One region of the Pontibacillus sp. ABV4_188 genome, then DNA from elsewhere that is predicted to be linked to it. Evidence: predicted binding sites of a transcription regulator. Region 1 holds the regulator's gene; the other holds the start of a gene.

Region 1 (7,985 bases):
CACACCAGGTGTTAATCCTTGTTGAGTCATAATATCACGAATCATTCGTAAATCCTTCTCAGGAGGTTCCGCTCCACCCGAAAGATCTAACAACAAATCTCTAGGTGATATATGTTCTAAGCGTTTAATCAGAGCTTCTTCTTTGTTGTCCGGCTGCTCTTTTGACGTCTCTTGGTCATTAGAGACAGATAATGAATCACGTTGATGAGTGACTTGAAGGTTTTCACTTTGTCCACCTTTGCTTTGGTAAAGGTCGTGACAAGCCTCTTTTAACTCAGTAAGGTCTAATTGGTTTTCATCGTTAAGAGCCCACAAGAGCGCTTTTTCAACATCATTAGTAGTTAAATTATATAACAAAGAAAGCTGCGATAGCACCTTTTGGTTCCGATTGGAAAGAATACTCTGCACGGGCAACATTCTCTGGTCAAGTGATTGCTTTATATAAGAAAAGTCAATTCTATTCTCTTGTATGTTGGCACCTTGACTCTCGACTAATTCTTGGTCTTGCTCTTTAAAATGAGTGGGTGGTGGTTCAGTGGTTACTCCCCCCATTGAAAATACGTGTTCAAAGGAAGACGTGACTTCTTCACCTTTTCGTGATGAAGGTGAACCACCTGAAAACGTACGTTGTAATCGTTCGTACTTTTGTTGACCAAGATGATGATATAGTAACAAGGATAGCATCTCGTCCGCAAAGAATTCACTCGGAGTAAACGGACGAAGTAGTACATACGTATAAACCGTCTGGTCCTCTGATTGATCAACAAAAGTTCGAAGAAGCCCTATGGCTTCTAATCGTTTCCTAGCTTCGTAAATATGATTTAAAGGGAGATTAAGATAACTCATTAATAGGTGGTGTGTATTTACACCTCCTACTTCCTCTTGCAGATCATACTGTGATAATAGCGTTTGGTATAAGCTAATGGATTCATTCCCGATTAGAGGTTGATATAAATGAGTCAGGGACGTTGTGAAATCCATGGGCATGCTTCGAGCGACTGATAACCGAAACCCATCTACCGGTAATAGCTTCCCAATTGATGTATGGTTCATGAAACTCCCTCCTTCCTCATATTCTTGGTGTATTGGCACTATTCTATTACGAAGGAAATAGATAAACCTGATTCTTTTTCAGTCATTTTCTTCTAAGTATACATTGATCTTACTTCTAAAAAAAGAAAAGAGCCACCCGGCCCTATTCTATTACCCCTCTGGATCTTGTTTAATCAAATCTTTTAATTCATCAAGGAAGACATTTATATCCTTGAACTGCCTATAAACTGAGGCAAAGCGAACATACGCAACTTCATCAATATGAGCAAGTCTGTCCATTACCATTTCTCCAATTTCCTTGCTATTCACTTCAGAAACCCCACGATTTCTTAATTCCCGTTCAATTTCCATGGCAATCGTCTCTAGTTCATCAACGGCAACTGGGCGTTTCTCACATGCTCGAATTAGACCTCTCATCAACTTCTCTCGACTAAATTCTTCACGAGTTCCCTCTTTTTTGACAACAATCAAAGGAACTTCTTCGATCCTTTCAAAAGTTGTAAAACGAAAATGGCACTCTTCACATTCCCGCCTGCGTCGAATCGATTTACCCTCTTCGACCGGACGCGAATCCAACACCCTAGTGCTCTTAAAATTACAATTAGGACATTTCACAGATAAATCAACTCCACACTTTCTACATTTTATGAGCCATAGCCGTTTCCAAAAACGGAAGGAGTTCCTTCATTTCTTCATGTTGCTTTTGGATTAACTTATGACTATGCCCGAAATCAAACGGTAAGGCAGATTCGGTGGTAACAGAATAGTCAATCGCAGTTCTATACGGTTGAACCATTACGATACTAACGACGATAAATGCTTTCTTTCCTTTCACCGTTTGCAAGCTCATCTCTCCATGTTCGATAGAAGATGAGACTAATTTATATTTACTTGAATTTTTATAATAATCCTCTAACTGAGTAAATGCTTTATCTTTTGTTGTTTTAAAATAATGAGTTCGAAGAGCTTCATTCCAGTGCTCTTCACTTGTTTCGGCATGATTCGTGAAATATGTTGAAAACCATTGTTTAATATTCATATGCGTCCACCTCTAATCTATTATATCAAAAATTCGAAAAGGTTAAATACACACTTCTGTCAAGAATTTCACTTTTTCTATATTCATACCTAAATAATTCTGTTTAAAGGCGATCTGCCATCGTTTCTTCACCTATTAAGAAATCTGAAATATTTTTCAGAAACGGTTTTATACTACTTATGTAACTGGGCATGAACGGCCCCTTATGAACTTTTTAAAGCTCCATAAAAAAGAAAGTACTCTACATAGGAGTACTTTCTTTCGAACATTTATATTAGAGTACGTTGAATTTCTTTACTTCGACAGGTCCCATACCTCTTGGAACTTCAACTGTTTCTTGTGTTTTAGCTTCTAGTGATTGTGCAATATATTGGGCTGCTACATTAGGATCAATCCGATCCCCGCACGTGTATACATCAATACTTGCATAGCCATGTTCTGGAAAACTGTGAATGGTTAAGTGAGATTCAGAAATGATAACGACGCCACTTACGCCGTGTGGTGCAAATTTGTGAAAAGCAACTTCTCGAACTTCCGCACCTGCTTTTAAAGCAGCATCTACGAAAATTTGTTCAATCATTGTCATATCGTTCAGCTTTTCTGTATTACAATCCCAAAGTTCTGCAATTACATGTCTACCCATTGTGTCCATCGGTAGTCCCCCTTTAAAACCAAAAAAGTTTACTTCTAAACGTCAAGCTTATGCACTACCACGGGGGCAAGTTAGTCCTAAGAGGTCCTAACCCTTTAAGCAGTCATAGGTTCGTCGGTATTTCAGAAGTTCAAAAGTTAGTATATAGTGTTTCCCTATATTTTGCAATAAGTTTTTTATCACATACAAAGGGACGTGGTTGTTTAAGCTTTGTTAGTAGTATAAAACATCAAAGGGGGATTATCCAATTATTTTATCTCTCCAAACTTTCAAGAAACACGGGCTTCTTCACGTGCAGATAAGTGAGTCCCTACAAATTTCACAAGATCAAGCACGCGCTTGGAATAGCCCCACTCATTGTCGTACCAAGCCAACACTTTTACTTTGCGGTCATCCATCACGATTGTAGAAAGACCGTCAATAATAGAGGAGTATTCAGATGTCGTGTAATCAACAGATACGAGCGGTTCATCAGAGTAATGAAGAATTCCTTTCAAATCATTCTTAGAAGAATGAAGGAAGGCTTGATTGATTTGATCTGCAGATACGTTACGCTTGACGTCCACCACCAAGTCTACGAGTGAAACGTTTGGTGTGGGTACTCTCAACGCCATACCATGCATTTTACCGTTTAAATGAGGGATGACTTCACCTAACGCCTTAGCAGCACCTGTTGAGGTTGGAATAATAGATTGTGTACAACCCCTCGCACGTCTCAAATCTTTATGTGGATTATCTAAGTTTTGTTGGTCGTTCGTAAACGCATGTACCGTTGTCATTAATCCGTTCTCAATACCAAACTGTTCATCTAGTACTTTTACTACCGGGGCTAAGCAATTGGTCGTACAAGAAGCATTAGAGATAACATCATGCTCTTCATCATTGTAAACGCTCTCATTTACGCCCATAACAATAGTTGCATCTACTTCTTTCCCGGGAGCTGTAATGACGACTTTCTTAGCGCCCGCTTCGATATGCTGCCCTGCTGTTTCTTTAGTTTTAAACTTCCCTGTAGCTTCAATCACAATATCAACTTCATGTTCTTTCCAAGGAAGTTGTTTAGGATCTCTTGAAGCAAACAAATGAACCTTTTTCCCATCTATTTCAATTCCATCTTCAAGCGCTTTCACTTCTCCTTGAAAATGACCATGAACACTATCATACTTGATTAAATGAGCTAGCGTTTCAGGAGGGTAGCTGGCATTGATTGCAACAACCTCTACCTGCTTATCTAAAATCGCTTGGCGAAACACCATTCGACCAATTCGACCAAAACCATTAATAGCAACGCGTGACTTCATTCTGCATACCCCTCTCATTTATGATACACTTTATTGATATTTCGCATGATTAGTATAACACAATAAAGGAATCCTAGGGAGTAGATTGTGGGTTTTTTCCAAACTTTATTGTAATATATGCATCGATTCTTCATTCAATGAAAGCTAATGTGCTGTTTATAGATTACTAGGTAGCTTGAAAACTCGAAGCTAGAGGATGTTTCCGTTCGCTTTAGTTGAGTGTAAGGTGGGCCTGGAAACCACTCGCTTTCCTGTGGGGAGCTGGTGAGCCTCCTCACCCGGCACGCCGGCTTCCGGGGTCTCACCTAGAATTTAAAATGCAGGCGTGGTGATCAGGACCGTACGGATAAGGCAGCTTTTTGGAAAAGGCGATTAGCCTTTGTAAAAAAGATGACTTATCACGCTAGGTCCTCCACGCAGTAACTAGATAGGCTCTTCTGCCCACGGGAGTCTCGCAGTTTCCAGGCCCACCTTTGCCATATTAGGGGAACGAAAACATGCCATATAGGGGGAGATCAGATCTCATGATGTTAAATTGCGGGGCCGTTCAACTATTTAAAGCCAGGGCTTGCTCGGGGACTGCGAGACTCCCGCGGGAAAAGGAGCCTAGGGGAGACCCCACAGTGAGCGAAAGCGAACGAGGAGGCTCCCAGCTCCCCGCAGGAAAGCGAGTTGTCCCCGAGCAAGCCCACCCACTCATCAAACGTAACGGCCCACTCCCGCTAAAATATCTCATCTTCGGGTCTTCCACATAAGCGGGCCATTGTGGAATACCAAGTTACTCCAATAAAAATAAGGCTGCTCTTGTGGTAAGAGCAGCCTCTTTCTATTACGGGAGTATTTCCCACTTCCGAAGTATAGCATCGAGTTGATCATAGGTTTCTTTCTTGGATCCGTTGTTATCGATTACTTCATCAGCCATTCTGGACTTTTCTGTAATTGAAATCTGAGAGCGAATGCGACTAAGTGCTTCTTCTTTTGTGCTTCCATCGCGTTCCATTAAGCGCTTAAGTTGCACCTCTTCGTCTACGGCAACAACGAGCGTTTTATCTACGTAATCCGTTAACTGACTCTCAAACAATAATGGGATATCTAATACAACCGCCTTGTCCCCTTGCATTAAATATTGATCGCGTTTTCGAACCATCTCTGAACGCACAGCAGGGTGTACAATCTCATTAAGCTGCTTTCTTTTCTCATCATTATTAAAGACAATTTCTCCAAGTGCTTTTCGATCTAGTGTGTGATCTTCTCTTAAAATCCCTTCACCAAAAACGCTTACGATTTGTTGATAAGCATCACGGCCTGGCTTCACGACCTCGCGAGATAATTTATCCGCATCCACTACAGGAATCCCATAATCATCAAACATTAATGAGACAGTACTTTTCCCTGTTGCGATGCTACCTGTTAATCCTATAACGACACCCATTAAAAGCCTCCTACTACGTAAATTTCAACATTCCTATAACGATTAATAAGAGTCCTGGCAAAAATGTTAACCGTTGAATCCACTTAAAGTAAGATAACCAGTAACCGCTTTTTAATCCAATCCAAAGAAAGAAACTACTCATGAACGCAATAAGTAAAGCTGTTGTAAGTGGAGAGAAACCAAACATGGCTGCGCCAATTCCGGCACCAAAAGCATCAAGAGAAAGGGCTATCCCTAATAGAAATGCTTCAACACCATTAATGGAACCCGACTGATCTATATCAGCGCTCATCGGTTTTCGTAAAATTTGAATGACGATCCCAAGAGACCTAATCTCCATATTAAATAGATAAGAAGAGGGATCTTTTGTTTCTGAAGGTTGATCCGTTCTAAAGAACTGATAAAGCACCCAAATTCCAATAGCGATCAATATACCCCCTCCAAACATTTCGGTAATGTGAGGAGAGAGAAAATGGGCAATCCATTTACCAATCATCATAGACAGAAAGAATGAAACAGCTGAAACCATTGCAATAACTCCAATGGCCCGTAGAGAAAGCCCCATCTTCCTAAGTCCATAAGTAAATCCAACCGTAAAACTATCTAAACTAACTGCAAAAGCAAGTAGGATGAGGGTAGTGAATGGTGCCATAGCCGGTAAGCTCCTTCTCTCATATTTACGCATAGTATATGAAAGGAGCCTACCCGCTGTTACTGTCAGACAATGGGTTTACTCAGGCTGACAGTGGATGCAGAAATGAGTTCCTCTTCCACCGACTTTTGTTTTCGAAATCACATTTCCACACCGTTCACAAGCTTCGTCTTGTCGCCCATAAACTTTAAGACGCTGTTGAAACATCCCAATTTGCCCTTGTGTATTCACATAAGAGCGAATGGTTGTACCTCCCTGTTCCACTGCTTCTTGAAGCGTGGAAACAATTTCACCATGTAGACGAACGGCATCTGTCCTCGTAACATCCTTGCCCTTTCTCTCAGGGTGGATTAAAGAACGATGTAAAGCTTCATCTACATATATATTCCCAAGACCTGTTACAATCATTTGATCTAATAGGGCGGTTTTTACATGCCGAGACGTTTTCTTCAGCTTGTTGTATAAGTGATCTGGAGTGAATAATGGATCAAAGGGTTCAGGTCCAAGCTGGTCTAAAGGTGCCCCTTTGAATTCTTCTCCAATTGGATAGATGTGCATGGTTCCAAACTTCCTTACATCTTGATATCGAAGTTCAGTTCCATCTGTAAAACGAAAAATAACATGTGTATGTTTTGCGATCTCATCGCCACTTGGAAATACTCCATACTTTCCTTCCATCCTTAAATGAGAAATCATCACATGTGTATCCAAATAAAACAACAAAAATTTCCCGCGACGTTTTAACTCATGGATGGTTTGCCCTTTTAAAAGCATTTTAAATTCTTCTGGATCTTTCGGGCGCTGGAGGATATTCCCCCAAAACACATCTGTCTCTTTTATCGTTTTCTCAGTTACAAGATGCTGTAATGTTTTCTTGATTGTTTCGACCTCTGGTAACTCAGGCAACACGTTTCACCCCTTTATTTAGCATCATACCAAGTTGATCCTTTGGCAGAATCAACCAGAAGTGGCACATCTAGATTTACGGTATTTTGCATCACCTCTGCAACAATTCCTTCTAGCTTCTCTAGCTCTTCCCAAGGAGCCTCCAGTATCAATTCATCATGAACTTGCAGAAGAACCGTAGCTTCTAAATTTTCTTCGGCTAAGCGATGATGTAAATCAATCATTGCTTTCTTAATAATATCAGCTGCTGAACCTTGAATTGGCGTATTCATCGCTGTTCGTTCGGCAAAGCTTCTACTATTGAAATTACGACTCGTAATATCAGGTAAATAGCGTCTACGGTTCATAAGCGTTGAAACGTACCCTTTTTGTTTTGCCTCCTGTACAACTTCATCCATGTATTCCTTCACACCAGGATAACTATCTAAATAACGCTCAATGAATTGTTTTGCTTCTTTCCGACTAATTCCAAGACTTTGGGACAATCCATATTCACTAATCCCATATACAATTCCGAAGTTAACCGCCTTGGCTTGTCTTCTCATTTGATCGGTTACTTCATTTTTTTCCACATGGAAAACATCCATAGCTGTTTGTGTGTGAATGTCTTCATTCTCATTGAAGGCTTTGATTAGTTTTTCATCTCCAGCAATGTGAGCCAATACACGCAGTTCAATTTGAGAGTAGTCTGCCGCAAAAATATACCATCCTTCTCTCGATGGGATAAACGCTTGTCTGATCTTTCTTCCCTCTTCAAGACGGATCGGAATATTTTGCAAGTTAGGTTCTGTTGAACTTAAGCGACCTGTTTGAGTTAGAGCTTGATTAAAGCGCGTATGAATCATGTCATCTTCATGAACGACCTTTAATAGTCCTTCAATGTAAGTAGAATTTAACTTACCTAATTGACGGTACAATAATAGCTTAGGAATAATCTCATGTTGATCACT
Region 2 (7,985 bases), 290 kb from region 1:
TTAATGAAAGAATTGGCTCAACTAGCTGGTGAGAACATCAATACGAAAGACTACACATCTTTTCTGGGGGCAGGGGTTTATGATCATTACATTCCCTCCATTGTAGATCATGTACTGTCTCGTTCCGAATTCTATACAGCTTACACACCTTATCAGCCAGAGATTTCTCAAGGAGAGTTACAAGCGATCTTTGAATTTCAGACGATGATATCTGAGCTAACAGGAATGGAAGTATCTAACTCATCTATGTACGACGGGGGCACCTCACTTGCTGAAGCAGTGACGTTAAGCGCTGGACAAACAAAAAAGAAAAAAGTTCTTGTATCTAAAGCGATTCACCCTCACTCTTTAGAAGTTATTCATTCCTATGCAATGGGACAAAACATTGAAGTGGTTGAGATTGAAGCAAGAGAAGGATTAACAAACCTATCTATGTTAGCGGATGAATTAGATGAAGAAACTGCAGGGGTTGTCATTCAATATCCGAACTTCTACGGACAAATTGAGCCTTTAGAAGACGTTCAAGAGATCTTAAAAGATTCAAAAGCAATGTTTATTGTTTCAAGTAATCCTCTAGCCCTTGGGTATCTCACACCACCAGGTAAATTTGGGGCGGATATTGTTGTAGGCGATACTCAAGTGTTCGGTATTCCTGCTCAGTTTGGTGGACCGCACTGTGGATATTTCGCTACGACTAAGAAACTAATGAGAAAAGTTCCAGGGCGTCTTGTAGGCCAAACACAAGATGAAGAAGGACGAAGAGGCTTTGTGTTAACGTTGCAAGCTCGAGAGCAACACATTAGAAGGGATAAAGCCACATCTAATATTTGTTCTAACCAAGCCTTGAATGCACTTGGTACATCTGTAGCACTTAGCGCGCTTGGTAAGAAAGGCGTTAAAGAAATGGCTTATCAAAACATGCAAAAAGCGCGCTATGCGAAGAAGAAGTTCGAAGATGCTGGCTTCCAAGTGTTGTATTCAAATGCTTTCTTTAATGAATTTGTTCTCCAAGTTCAAGGTTCTGTAACGACATTAAATGAAAAGCTTCAAGAAAAAGGGATGATTGGTGGTCTTGACCTAGAAAGGGTCCATTCTGATTTAGGTGGCCATATGCTTGTAGCCGTGACCGAAATGCGTACAAAGGAAGAGATCGATCGATTTGTGAAGGAATTGGGGGATGTATATGCGTAACGAAGATTTTCCGCTCATCTTTGAACATAGTCAAGAAGGACGCGTAGGGTTTAGTTTGCCTGATTTAGATGTACCAGAGGTAGACTTAGACATTGAAGTCCCATACGTCAGAAGCGACGATGCTGATTTACCTGAAGTAAGTGAACTGCAGATTATGCGTCATTATACGGCTCTCTCCAAACGGAATCACGGTGTGGACTCAGGGTTTTATCCACTAGGATCTTGTACGATGAAGTACAACCCTAAAATGAATGAAGATGTAGCTCGTATGCCTGGATTTAGTCACATTCATCCTATGCAAGCTCCTGAATCGGTTCAAGGAGCACTAGGTTTAATGTATGATCTTCAGACATCTCTTGAAGCCATTACAGGTATGGATCAAGTTACCCTCCAACCAGCTGCAGGAGCTCATGGTGAGTGGACAGGACTTATGATGATTCGTGCCTACCACGAAGCGAATGAGGACTATAATCGTACGAAAGTAATTGTACCTGATTCTGCACATGGAACGAATCCTGCCTCTGCAACAGTAGCTGGGTTTGAAGCAGTAACGGTTAAATCGAATGAAAAAGGGCTTGTTGATTTAGATGATTTAAAGCGTGTAGTTGATGAGAACACAGCTGCTCTCATGCTAACAAATCCGAATACGCTTGGCTTATTTGAAGAAGAAATCTTAGAGATGGCCGAGATCATCCATGAAGCAGGTGGTAAACTGTATTATGACGGTGCCAATTTAAATGCGATTCTTGGATACGCTCGCCCAGGGGATATGGGGTTTGATGTTGTCCACTTGAATTTGCACAAAACATTCACTGGTCCTCATGGTGGGGGTGGTCCTGGTTCTGGTCCAGTTGGAGTGAAGAGTGATTTAGCTCCATATCTGCCAAAGCCAATCGTAACAAAGGTACAAGAACGTTACGTCTTTGATGATAACCGTCCAGATTCGATCGGACGCGTTAAGCCTTACTTTGGGAACTTCGGAATTAATGTTCGGGCTTATACGTACATCCGGACAATGGGGGCTAAAGGGTTAAAGCAAGTAAGTGAATACGCTGTTTTAAATGCGAACTATATGATGAGAGAACTTGAGAAAGATTTTGATCTACCGTTCTCACAGCATTGTAAACACGAATTCGTGCTATCAGGGAAGCGTCAGAAAAAGCTTGGCGTTAGAACACTTGATATGGCCAAACGTCTCCTTGATTTCGGCTATCATCCGCCTACGATTTACTTCCCGTTAAACGTAGAAGAAGCCATGATGGTTGAACCTACGGAAACTGAAGCGAAAGAGACGCTAGATGAGTTTATTGAAGCAATGAGACAAATTCATCAGGAAGCTAAAGATCATCCTGAAATTGTTCAGGAAGCTCCTCATACGACGATTGTAGGGCGTATGGATGAAACGACTGCTGCTCGTAAGCCTGTTCTACGTTATCTGAAATAAATGAACAAAGAAAAGACTCCTCAATGTTGAGGAGTCTTTTTGAATAAGGAAACATTAAATCACTCTTAGGCTTAGCTTGATTTAACTTTTCCATCCCATTTCTTAAATCCGCCCTGTAGCTGATTTAAGTCATTGTATCCCTTCTTATGAAGGAGAGTAGCAGCACGAGCAGCGCGTGATCCGTTCTGACAGTATAGATAAACGGGTTTGTCAGGGCGAACTTCTTGTAAGCGTTGCTTCAATTGAGTAACGGGTATATTACGGGCCCCTAAAATGTGGCCTGATTTAAATTCGTTTGGTTCGCGCACATCAATTAATTGAGCTTTACGATAACCTTGTCTGAATTCTTCAGAGGTTAATGTTTTCAAATAACGACGTTGAGCCATATACTTAATGACGCCATAGCCGATAATGACAACAAGTAAGCCAAGTAGTATCCATAATCCGGTCATTAATCTTCCCCCTATAGTTCTATCTTCTTTCTCTATTATAGTTTGCTTTATAATAAGATTCAAAGTTTTTTTCTAAAGCTAGATTAGGTAGTGCTTTTAAATTTTCACATTGTCAGTATAACGCGTATGTCAAGTCTCCTACTGGATGAAATTTTTGATGGGGAACTTCTACATATAGAAGAAGCGAAGGGAGTCTTATAACTATATGTAAGACATAAATAATGGCCATAAATAGATGATCGATTCTTTATTCCGGTTATTAAGACGAACAACATATGGTTTTTAATCGTTCGAGATTCATCGTAGAGATATTAGATGAAAGGGAGTGCTGTTAAATAAATGAGGGATTATTTTTTGTGAGCAATCATCCTGTATGTGTGAAGGATCTAGACAGGTAATGAAGAGCAATCTTGAAAAAAATACGTTCTGTCCATAAATGCATCTTTTCTCTTTATATTTCTTCTATTTGCTTCAAATCTTGGCGAATTTTGCGATTGACAATTTTTCTATACATTGTTCAAAACACAATATATGGGTGTATCGAAAATGTCGAACACAATATATTGTTTGCTCACTCGTTTTTGTGGTATGTTATATGTATTAGTTGAACGACGGGCTTTTAAGAGTTATCATCTAGATTATGTCGAGTTCAACCGACACTTTTTTATGGTAGAGGAGAGGTATGCTCATGCAAACCGCAAATGAAACAATGAATCAAATCAACATAGAACAACTTAATAAAGATATCGGTTTATTTCAACAAGTACATCCGGTAACAGAGGATATGAACATCACACACGCTGGTGTATCCCGTTTGGTGATGCTAGACCGTTATGCTTTTAAAGATACTGAGAAAGTTACGCTTACTAAAGGGGACTTTGTTGTACTTACGGTTAAAGACGATCCTAAATTCCCAGCTAGAGGATTAGGTTACATTGTCTCAATTGATTGGCAACAGGCAAAAGCTGAAGTGAAAGTAGAGCCAGAATTCAGAAGCGTACTTGATAAGCCAGAAGAAGTAGAAACAGGCATTATCAATCGTAAACTAGACGTTATTGATAAGCCTCTTGAGGTTTTCTATGAGCAGATCGCTAAACGTAACGCAACTGGACTAGCTGCTGTTGAAACTGATGAAGCGAAAAGACAAGAATCATTCCAGCAGTTTTACAATGAGCTGTCTAACTTGAACTTCATCCCAGCAGGCCGTGTTTTATACGGAGCCGGTTCTGAAACGGATGTAACGTACTTCAACTGTTACGTCATGCCATTTATTCAAGACTCCCGTGAAGGCATTTCCGATCACCGCAAGCAAGTTATGGAGATTATGAGTCGCGGTGGCGGTGTTGGAACAAACGGTTCAACACTACGTCCACGTAACGCACTTGCAAGAGGCGTAAACGGGAAATCATCAGGCTCTGTTTCTTGGTTAGATGATATTGCAAAACTGACCCACCTTGTCGAACAGGGCGGATCAAGACGTGGTGCTCAAATGATTATGTTAGCAGACTGGCACCCAGATATCGTGGAGTTCATCATCTCGAAGATGCAAAACCCACGTATCCTTCGCTTCTTGATTGAGAATGTAGATGATGAAGTCATCAAACAACAAGCGAAAGCCAAATTGAAATTTACTCCTCTATCCGCAACAGAGCGTGACATGTATCAAAGCATCGTCAATTATAAGAACGTTGAAGGAAGAGGTGGCTTTACAGATGCAGCCATTGCTGATGCACAAGAAAAACTAGATCTCGGTGGAAATTATGATGTGCACAACTCTGAGTTCCTGACAGGTGCGAACATTTCTGTTTGTTTAACAAACGACTTCATGGACGCTGTTGAGAATGATGAAATGTATGATCTTCGCTTCCCGGATGTTGAGAGTTATACAAAAGAAGAAATGAAAGCGTACAATGAAGAGTGGCACGAATCTGGTGACGTTCGCGAATGGGCGGATAAGGGATATAAAGTTCGTACGTATCGCCGTATGAGAGCGAAAGACCTATGGAACTTAATCAATATCTGCGCTACCTATTCAGCGGAGCCAGGCATCTTCTTTATTGACAATGCGAACGATAAAACAAATGCAACAAGTTATGGACATAAGGTAGTAGCGACAAATCCATGCGGTGAACAACCTCTAGCACCATATTCTGTTTGTAACCTTGCAGCCGTTAACCTTGCTTCTGTAGCCGATAAAGAAGCGAAAGTGGTAGACTTTGAAAAGTTAAGAAACACCGTTCAAACAGGTGTGCGTATGCAGGACAATGTGATCGATGCTACTCCTTATTTCCTTGAAGAAAACAAGAAGCAAGCTCTAGGTGAGCGCCGTATTGGTCTTGGAGTAATGGGACTACACGATTTATTAATCTACACGGAAACGGCCTATGGCTCTGAAGAAGGGAATAAAGTAGTGGACGAGATCTTTGAAACGATCGCCACTACCGCTTACCGCACTTCCATTGAACTCGCAAAAGAAAAAGGAAGTTTCCCGTTCTTAGAAGGTCAAACAGAAGAAGAAACCAAAGAGCTTCGCATGAAGTTCATTAATACCGGATACATGCAAGGCATGCCTGAAGATATTCGCCAAGGTATACTAGACTACGGAATCCGTAACTCACACCTCTTAACTGTAGCTCCAACAGGATCTACGGGTACAATGGTAGGCGTATCTACAGGGCTTGAGCCATACTTCTCCTTCTCTTATTTCCGAAGCGGCCGCCTTGGTAAGTTTATCGAAGTGAAGGCTGATATTTTAGAAGAGTACCTTCGTCAACACCCTGAGCAAGATCCAAACAACCTGCCTGATTGGTTCGTAACGGCAATGGAACTTGAACCAGAAGCGCATGCGGATGTGCAGTGTGTGATTCAGCGCTGGGTGGATAGCTCTATTTCTAAAACCGTAAACGCTCCAAAAGGATACTCTGTTGAACAAGTGGAACAAGTGTATCAGCGTTTGTACCGAGGAGGAGCAAAAGGTGGAACGGTCTATGTAGACGGAAGCCGTGACGCTCAGGTTCTTACGCTCAAAGCAGAGGACAACTCATTCGAGGAACAACAAGAACTATTTGAAGATGACCGTAAAGTTGTTCTAATGGATACGGTTCATGAATTAGATAAGACGGATGTAACCATCGGTTCTGAAGTCGGCAACACATGCCCAGTCTGTCGCGAAGGTAAAATTCAAGACGCTGGTGGCTGTAACACATGTACAAACTGTGGCGCTCAGCTGAAGTGTGGACTATAAGAAAGAAACCTTAAAAAGCGCGTGAGAGTATAAACTCTCAACGCGCTTTTTATATAGGTCTCCCTTTAATGATAGTAGTTGAGTGTTCCATTTTGTCACCTTTTATGGAAGGCTCAAAGCTGAGAGAATGCTTAAGTTTACAGATTTGAGCATAAGACAGTCTGAGAAATCATCCGCTTTCCGCCGCCCCGCACGATGTGGGGGCGTTCGAAGTAGTTACAGGATGTGACGGTTTAAGAGCAAATATAATAAGTGGGTCCGTTCACCTAATTAACATAAGGGCAGGCTTGGGGACTACGAGACTCCCGCGGAGTGAGGAGCCTATCCAGTTCCGGCGTGGAGGACCTAGCGAGATAAGTCATCTTTTTTCCAAAGGCTAATCGCCTTTTCCAAAAAGCTGACTTATCCGTACGGTCCTAGGCACCACGCCTGCACTTTTAATCTTTAAGATACATTCATTACCAGCAATACCTCACAAGAGTTGGTGATACTAAGGCATAAAGGAGTGAACTGTATGAAACCATTTATGCCTAAACTTGTATACGTCGAACCACGAGCGATGGAGTATAAGTTAGCACAAGATCTCTATCAGAAGTTCAAGGACCAAGGGATTGAGATAAGAGAAACAACTTCCCATAACCAAGTGCGAGGAATCCCAGGAGATAATGAATTACGACAGTATGCTAACGCTAAGAATACATTCGTCCTAGGAGTTAGGAAGACACTGAAATTTGATACATCTAAGCCTTCAGCGGAGTACGCGATTCCCTTAGCCACAGGCTGTATGGGTCACTGTCATTATTGTTATTTACAAACAACTCTTGGCAAAAAGCCATATATCAGAACATACGTTAATTTAGAAGAAATCTTTGATCAGGCTCATCAATACATCTTAGAACGTGATGAGCCAACCCGCTTTGAAGCAGCATGTACGTCAGATATCGTGGGAATTGATCACCTTACTCACTCATTAAAGAAGACCATTGAATTTATGGGGGATCAGAAAAAAGGACGCCTTCGTTTTGTTACGAAATACCATCATGTAGACCATTTATTAGATGCGGAGCACAATGGTCACACACGTTTTCGCTTTAGCATAAATGCTGATTATGTCATAAAAAACTTTGAACCAGGCACTTCTTCATTAGATAAGCGACTAGAAGCAGCCAGAAAAGTAGCTGATGCAGGGTATCCGTTAGGTTTTATTGTGGCCCCAATCTATTTATATGATGATACGTGGAAAGAAGGGTACCACAAAATGTTTGCGCATCTCCATGAGCAGCTGAAAGGATCTTCTGTAGATGAGGAAGATTTAACATTTGAACTGATTCAGCATCGCTTCACAAAGCCAGCTAAGCGCGTGATCCTCCAGCGTTATCCAAAGTCAAAGCTTGAAATGGATGAAGAAGAGCGAAAGTATAAATGGGGGCGTTATGGCATTGGCAAATACGTCTATCCAACTGAAACTCAAGAAGATATTAAAAGTACGATGGAAGCCTACATTAACGAATATTTTCCGAATAGTAAGATCAGTTATTTCACATAAGACAATCTTGTCATTGAAAGGAATCTAGTGTATCATTTTTAACAGTAGGCTGAGGCAGAATTGGAGGATTTTTATGCCAACACCAAGTATGGAAGATTATATTGAACA

What was found. Region 1 encodes NrdR, which represses ribonucleotide reductase genes. Its sites were predicted from a motif close to AACACNATATATNGTGTT; they were not measured.
Region 2: ACYX4O_RS13770 (vitamin B12-dependent ribonucleotide reductase) is a predicted target of NrdR. The motif match lies at 3,640-3,657, and genes of this name have one in related genera.

What each region holds. Positions count from the first base shown of each region.
Region 1 is NZ_CM149975.1:2,957,848-2,965,832, forward strand. Features, by position in the region: gene ACYX4O_RS15240 (replication initiation and membrane attachment family protein) at 1-1,053, opposite strand, end outside; gene nrdR (transcriptional regulator NrdR) at 1,204-1,668, opposite strand; gene ACYX4O_RS15250 (cytosolic protein) at 1,691-2,092, opposite strand; gene speD (adenosylmethionine decarboxylase) at 2,367-2,744, opposite strand; gene ACYX4O_RS15260 (glyceraldehyde-3-phosphate dehydrogenase) at 3,014-4,045, opposite strand; gene coaE (dephospho-CoA kinase) at 4,875-5,477, opposite strand; gene ytaF (sporulation membrane protein YtaF) at 5,491-6,198, opposite strand; gene mutM (DNA-formamidopyrimidine glycosylase) at 6,208-7,035, opposite strand; gene polA (DNA polymerase I) at 7,050-7,985, opposite strand, start outside.
Region 2 is NZ_CM149975.1:2,665,124-2,673,108, reverse strand. Features, by position in the region: gene gcvPA (aminomethyl-transferring glycine dehydrogenase subunit GcvPA) at 1-1,191, shown strand, start outside; gene gcvPB (aminomethyl-transferring glycine dehydrogenase subunit GcvPB) at 1,184-2,635, shown strand; gene ACYX4O_RS13775 (rhodanese-like domain-containing protein) at 2,707-3,087, opposite strand; gene ACYX4O_RS13770 (vitamin B12-dependent ribonucleotide reductase) at 3,776-6,331, shown strand; gene splB (spore photoproduct lyase) at 6,846-7,877, shown strand; gene mntR (transcriptional regulator MntR) at 7,951-7,985, shown strand, end outside.